Regions from separate parts of the Chitinimonas koreensis genome, predicted to be linked through region 2. Evidence: predicted binding sites of a transcription regulator. Region 2 holds the regulator's gene; each other region holds the start of a gene.
What was found. The regulator FliA, encoded in region 2, starts transcription of late flagellar genes. The targets are predictions, from matches to a motif close to GCTAAAGNTNNNNNNNNNNCNGCCGATAAT.
Positions count from the first base shown of each region.

Region 1: a site for FliA is predicted at 1,154-1,183, ahead of H9L41_RS09880 (flagellin N-terminal helical domain-containing protein). Genes of this name have one in related genera too.
Region 3: a site for FliA is predicted at 1,035-1,064, ahead of flgM (flagellar biosynthesis anti-sigma factor FlgM). Genes of this name have one in related genera too.

Region 1 is NZ_CP060704.1:2,271,287-2,273,547, reverse strand. It holds gene H9L41_RS09880 (flagellin N-terminal helical domain-containing protein) at 1-1,077, opposite strand, end outside; gene H9L41_RS09875 (methyltransferase domain-containing protein) at 1,425-2,261, opposite strand, start outside.
Region 2 is NZ_CP060704.1:1,892,713-1,894,973, reverse strand. It holds gene H9L41_RS25655 (alpha-isopropylmalate synthase regulatory domain-containing protein) at 1-462, shown strand, start outside; gene H9L41_RS08305 (RNA polymerase sigma factor FliA) at 824-1,570, shown strand; gene H9L41_RS08300 (flagellar motor protein) at 1,719-2,261, shown strand, end outside.
Region 3 is NZ_CP060704.1:4,131,907-4,134,167, reverse strand. It holds gene H9L41_RS17375 (flagella synthesis protein FlgN) at 80-562, opposite strand; gene flgM (flagellar biosynthesis anti-sigma factor FlgM) at 663-971, opposite strand; gene fliW (flagellar assembly protein FliW) at 1,161-1,571, shown strand; gene H9L41_RS17360 (acetyl-CoA carboxylase carboxyltransferase subunit alpha) at 1,786-2,261, shown strand, end outside.

The sequences.
Region 1 (2,261 bases), 380 kb from region 2:
GCTTTCGATCGTGTACGACTTGTCCGAGTCCAGCATGATCTGGCCGGCGATCATCAGCGTGCCCGAGGCACCGGTGGCCAGCGCCGCGCCCCCGCCCGACACCGCGCCCGCGTTGCCGCTGGCGGCCACCGTGAGCTTGATGTTGTCGCCCGCGTCCGAGGTCAGCACCACGCCGGTACCGGTGCTGTTGAGCTTGGCGGTCACGCCGGTCTTGGACGACTGGTTGTTGAACGCCGTCACCGCGTCGGCCAGGCCGGCCGACGTGGTGGCGTTGGTGATGTTGAAGGTCACCGTCTGGCCGGTGGTGTTGCTGCCGAAGGCGCTCAGCGTGTAGCTGCCGGTGGCGCCGAAGGTCAGCGTGGTCTCGGTGCGGGCCGCGGCGCGCACGCCGGTCTGGGTCTGGGCGTTGATCTTGTCGGCGATCGACTTGGCCGAGTCGGTGGTGCCGACGCTGATCGAGCCGCTGGCGGCGCCGCCGCGGATGATGATGCTGCCCGAGGCCGTCACGGCTACGCCGCCGGTGACCGCGGCGCCCGACGAGGTCGCGGTGATCGAGCCGACCTGGTTGGTGCCGTAGGCCGAGGTGCGGAAGTTGGCGGTGGTCGCCGTCACGGTCTGGTTGGCGTTGGCGCCGACCTGGAACACCGACGACGCTTGCGAACCGTCGAGCAGCTTGAGGCCGTTGAACTCGGTGGTGGTCGAGAAGCGGTCGAGCTCGGCGGTCAGCTGGCCGACTTCGGCGTTGATCGCCAGGCGGTCGGACGAGGAATTGGTGGCGTTGGACGACTGCACCGCCAGTTCGCGGATCCGTTGCAGGATGTCGCCCATCTTGCTCAGGGCGCCTTCGGCGGTCTGGGTCAGCGACACGCCGTCGTTGGCGTTGCGGCGGGCCTGGTCCATGCCGCGGATCTGGGCGCTGAAGCGCTCCGAGATCGCCAGGCCGGCGGCGTCGTCCTTGGCGGAATTGATGCGCAGGCCGGAAGACAGGCGCTGCAGCGAGGTGCTCAGGCTCGACGATGAAGCCGTCAAGTTGCGTTGGGAATTCAACGACGCAACGTTGGTGTTGATGACTTGCATGATTTGACTCCTACTGGTCAGTTAGCTGGGGTCTCAGATCTACGCCATGCAACGGTAGTCGCTGAAACTTGAGCCTAATATCGAACCGTTTCGGGAAAACTTTAGCGAACGCTAACTTACTTTCCCGTATTTCTCGGCCCAATACCCTGGGCGCAACCGTGACATCGGCAACTCGGCCGGCAACTTTAGCCATTTGAACGATTTTTTTCGTTCGGCATGGCCATCGCAGCCCATGGCCCGGTTTCCAGCTATCCGCAGGCGCGGCATCAGCCGCGAACGGCCGGGGCTCCCACCCTCGCCATTCGCGGCTGGAGCCGCTCCTGTCCCTCCTGCGCCGTTCCCGTCCGTCAGCGCGTCCACGCCGCCAGCCAGGCCTCCAGATGGTTCTCCAGCAGCCAGTCGCGGATCACCGCCTCGCGCAGCGCATCGCCGCGGCGGGCCAGCTCGGCGCGGTCGGCCAGGTGCTCGCGGATCGCGCCGGTCCAGTCGCGGAAGCGGTTCTTCACCCGGGTGACCGGCAGGCTGCACTGGTAGGGCACGATGTCGGTGCAGATCACCGGGTAGCCGAGCACGCCGTATTCGAGCAGCTTGAGATTGGACTTGGCCTCGTTGAAAGCGTTGATCTCCAGCGGCGCCAGCGCCAGGTCCAGCCCCAGGCCGGCGAGCTTGGCCGGGTACTTGTCGATCGGCACCCCGGGCTGGAAGTCGGCGACATAGGCGCGCAGGGCCTCGGGGCACATGCCGAGGAACACCCACTCGACCTCGTCGGCCAGTTCCTTGACCACGTCGGCGATCAGCTCGAGGTCGCCGGTATGGCTGACCCCGCCGGCCCAGCCGATGCGCGGCTTGCCGCCCTGCCGCCGCAGCGGCGCCAGGTCGAGCCAGCGCGAGCCGTCGATGCGGTTGGGCATCACCCGGATGTCGTCGTGATAGTCGCGCATGGCCTGCGCCAGCGGCTCGGTCGAAACCACGAAGCGGTCGCACAGGGCGATCGCCTCGCGCAGGCAGCGGCCCATCTCGGCCGGCATCTCGTTGCGGTGCAGGCTCTTGACCGGCACGTTGGTGACCAGGTCGTCGAGCTCGTAGACCATGAACGGGTCGACGAAGCGGCGCGTCTCCTGCATGCGGCGCACCTGGTGCTCGTAGATCTGGCGCTGGTAGACCACGCTGTCGGCGTCGAGCCG
Region 2 (2,261 bases):
GTGGTGCAGCGCCATACCGACGCCAGCGGCGGCGAGATGAGCGCCGACGCGCTGTGGCGGCTGTTCTCGCGCGAATACCTCGAGGCGCAGGCGCCGCTGCGGCTGCACGGCCATCACCTCGACGAGGACGGCGAGGCGCAGCGCATCGAGCTGGTGGTCGAGCGCGGCGGCCATTCGCAGCGGCTCGAAGGCGCCGGCAACGGCCCGATCGCCGCCGCGACCGACGCGCTCGGCCTGCCGCTCAAGGTGCTGAGCTATGAAGAACGCTCGCTCGGCCACGGCGCCGACGCCCGCGCCGTCGCCTTCGTCGAGATCGCCTTCGACGGCGTAGACGGCGCCGTCTACGGCGTCGGCCTGTCGGCCAACATCGTCACCGCATCCTTGCAGGCGCTGATCGGCGCCGCCAATCGCGCGCAGGCACGCATCGCGTCTGCGCAGGCTTGCACGACCGCTGCGGCATAAGCGCAGCCGGTCGAGCCACCGTCCCAATCGCCACAAGCGATTGGGACGGATCGCCACAAGCGATTGGGACGGATCGCCACAAGCGATGGGAACGGGACGGATGGCCATGATGCGCCGTCTTCCTCGCCGGCATGCAGCCACGCGCCGGCGCGGACGGCCTGCCGCCCAACGGTTCCGCCCACCTACGACGCCGGCATGACCGAACCGGCCCGAACGGCAGCGCCGCGCCGCCGCAATGGCCTTCGGCACTTGTCGCCGCGCCGATTGTCAGTCTTACAGGCGATTGCTAATCTTCGCCGGCCGTTGGCAAAGCCCGCGGTCTATCCGATAAAGAAGCACACATTTCCAGCCTGATTCGATGATGTCCTCCTCCCGTGCGATCGGCGCCTACCGCCAACACGCCGCCGACCCGGTGGAGCAGCGTGTCGCCGACTACGCGCCGCTGGTCAAGAAGCTGGCCTACCACATGGTGGCGAAACTGCCGGCCAGCGTGGAGGTGGACGACCTGATCCAGGCCGGCCTGATCGGCCTGATGGACGCCGCGCGCAATTTCGATCCGCTCGCCGGCGTCCAGTTCGAGACCTACGCCACCCAGCGCATCCGCGGCGCGATGCTCGACGAGCTGCGCGAGGCCGACTGGCTGCCGCGCCAGCTGCGCCGCTCGATGCGCGACATCGAGAAGGCGATCTCCAAGGTCGAGCACAAGCTCGGCCGCGCGCCGAGCGAATCCGAAGTGGCCGAGGCGATGGGCCTGCCGCTGGCCGAGTACCAGGCGTTGCTGGCCGACTGCCGCGGCCACCAGCTGATCTACTACGACGACCACGACGGCGAGGACGAGGGCCGCAGCCCGCTCGACAGCCTGGCCGCCGACGACAACGCCGATCCGCTCAACGAACTCGACGACAACGATTTCCGCCGCGTGCTGATCGAGGGCGTCGAGCAGTTGCCCGAGCGCGAGAAGATGGTCATGGCGCTCTACTACGAGCAGGAACTGAACCTCAAGGAAATCGGCGCGGTACTCAACGTCTCCGAGTCGCGCGTCTGCCAGCTGCACAGCCAGGCGGTGGCGCGGCTGCGCGCCCGGCTGAGCGACTGGACCCGGAAATAGCCGGCGCGCTGCGCCGGCGCGCGGCGTCGCCGCATGGCGCCATGCCGCTCCCGGCGCGGCATGCAGCGCATTTGAAGCTACGGCCCGGCGGGCAAATCTGCTATAACCCGCCAAGGTTCGATCTCCCACCACCACATCATCCGAATACATGGACAGACTGAGCCTGATCGGCCTGCTGCTGGGCCTCATCGCCATCATCGGCGGCCAATTGCTCGAAGGCGGCCGGATTTCCTCGCTGCTGCAATTCACTGCCTTCCTCATCGTGATCGGCGGCACCATCGGCGCGGTGCTGCTGCAAAGCACGCTCGACACCTTCATGAACGGCATCCGGCTGGCGCGCTGGATCATCCTGCCGCCGGCGCTGGAGCTCGAAGCCCAGGTCAAGGCGGTGGTGAACTGGAGCAATACCGCCCGCCGCGGCGGCCTCCTGGCGCTGGAAACGCCGCTGATGGGCGAGAAGGATCCGTTCGTCAAGCGCGCGCTGCAGATGCTGGTCGACGGCGCCGAGCCCGAGGCGATCCGCCACACCATGGAACTGGAGATCGGCGCCTACGAGGAGAAGCACCGCGCCGCCGCCAAGATCTGGGAATCGGCCGGCGGCTATGCGCCGACCATCGGCATCCTGGGCGCGGTGATGGGCCTGATCCACGTGATGGAAAACCTCAGCGAGCCGGCCAAGCTCGGCTCCGGC
Region 3 (2,261 bases), 2.2 Mb from region 2:
GTCCTTGTCGTCGTGGGGTCGTCCCCGTGATCGGGAGAGGCGCGGCGGGGTCGTCCCCGCCGGCCGGATGAGGGCCGCCTCAGGCCTTGCCGAGCGAGCTGCCGGGCCGCGACATGCGCGGCTGGCCGTAGGCATCGTAGGACAGCGAGGTGGTGTGGGTCGCCTGCAGCATCGACATCAGCTGCTGGTTCTGCTGCTGGCGGGTGTCGATCAGCCGGCCGTTGGTCAGGTTGAGCGCGCTGGCCTGGCGGGCGCTCTGGATCAGCTCCTGCCACAGCGCGGCCAGCGTCGGCAGATGCTCGGCCGGCAGCTGGCGGGCGCCGGTCAGCGGGTGCGGCGGATCGGGCGACAGCTCGACGCCGTTGACCTCGAACAGCCGCTTGCGCTCCTTGGCCAGCGCCTCGAGCGTCTGCGCGCGGGCAGCCTTCTCCTTGGCGAACTCGACCAGGTCGGCCAGCGTGTTGGCGACCAGCGCGCGCTGCTCGCGCTCGAGCAGGGCGACGAAGGCCTGCAGCTCGGCCAGCTCATTCTGAAGTACGACCAGCAGGGGAAGGGGGGGCATGGCGGCCTCGCGTCGGCGGTGCGGAAAAGCGAAACGCCGGCGCCGGGATCAACCGGCGGCCGGCGCTGCATAGTATGCCTCGTCTGCGGCGTGCTTGCGGTCAGGACTTGCCCGACAGCAGCTCCTTGACGCTGGCCATCAGCTTGTCGGCGATGGCGTCGGCGCGCACGGTGAAACGGCCCTCGGCGATCGCCTGGCGGATTTCGGCGACCTTGGCCTCGTCGATGACGGGCTGGCTGGCCAGATTCGCCTCGAGCGACGCCAGCTTGGCGCTGAACGGCTTGATCTCGACGCTGTCGCCGCGGACTTCGGGCGCCGATGCGGTCTCGGCCTGGCCGGTCTTGCCGCCGCGCGTGTCGGTGCGCGACAGCGAGGTGTTCAGCGGCTTGCCTGAATTGTCGATCTTCATGATGAGCCTTTCGCCAGCCTGCGGCCGGTCGATTTTCCTGTCTTTTAATACCACGCTATACGCGGTATCGGCGAGTGCGGAGAAAACTTTAGCGGTGATTGCAAAAATTTTTCGCGCGCGCGTCGCGCTTGGCTGTCCTGCATGATTTCGGCTAGATTCCGGAGAACTTGAACCAGGAGCCAGGCCAGCATGCAAGTCGTCACGCCCCGTTTCGGTACCCTCGATGTCGACGAGCAATCGCTGATTGTGTTCCCCGACGGCCTGCCCGGTTTCGAGCGCTGCCAGCGCTTCAAGTTGCTGCACGAAGACGTGGCCGAACCCAAGGTGCTGTGGATGCAGTCGCTCGACGACGCCGAGGTGGTGTTCAGCGTCATCGACGCGCAGCTCCTGGGCCTCAACTACCAGCTGACCCTGTCCGATGCCGAGTGCGAGAAGATCGGTTTCTCCGGCGACGACGGCCTGGTCATGCTGCTGACCCTGACGCGCGGCGGCGACGGCATCCAGGCCAACACCCGTTCGCCCATCGTGCTCAACGCCAGAAGCCGCCTCGCGATCCAGAAGGGCGGCGTGCGCGCCGAGATCGTCTTCACCAACGAATAGCGCGCCTTCAACGGCGGATCGGTCCGGATTCCAAAGCCGGACGGCTGCTCGAACATCCGGTGTGTCAATCTTGCGGGGCGGCCGAGTTTCGCCATAATGGCGCGATTTCGCCGGACATCGGTGCAACTGCATAGAGGAAATCCGTTACGCCCGAGTGGCTTATCCAGCCATGGGGCGGCGGGTTTCGAGGATCGCGCCAGCGACACGCCCAAGCATGAAGACCACCTTTCTCGATTTTGAACAGCCGATCGCGGAGCTCGAGACCAAGATCGAAGAACTCCGCTATGTGCAGGACGATTCGGCTGTCGACATCTCCGTCGAAATCGATCATCTGCGCAAGAAAAGCCAGGAGTTGACCAAGACCATCTACGGCAAGCTCACGCCGTGGCAGATCTCGCAGGTCGCCCGCCATCCGCAACGTCCCTACACCCTCGACTACGTCCGCGAGATCTTCACCGATTTCGAGGAGCTGCATGGCGACCGCGCCTATGCCGATGATCCCGCCATCGTCGGCGGGCTGGCCCGGCTCAACGGCCAGGCCTGCATGGTGATCGGCCACCAGAAGGGTCGCGACACCAAGGACCGCCAGTACCGCAACTTCGGCATGCCGCGGCCCGAGGGCTATCGCAAGGCGCTGCGCCTGATGCGGCTGGCCGAGAAGTTCGGCCTGCCGGTGTTCACCTTCGTCGA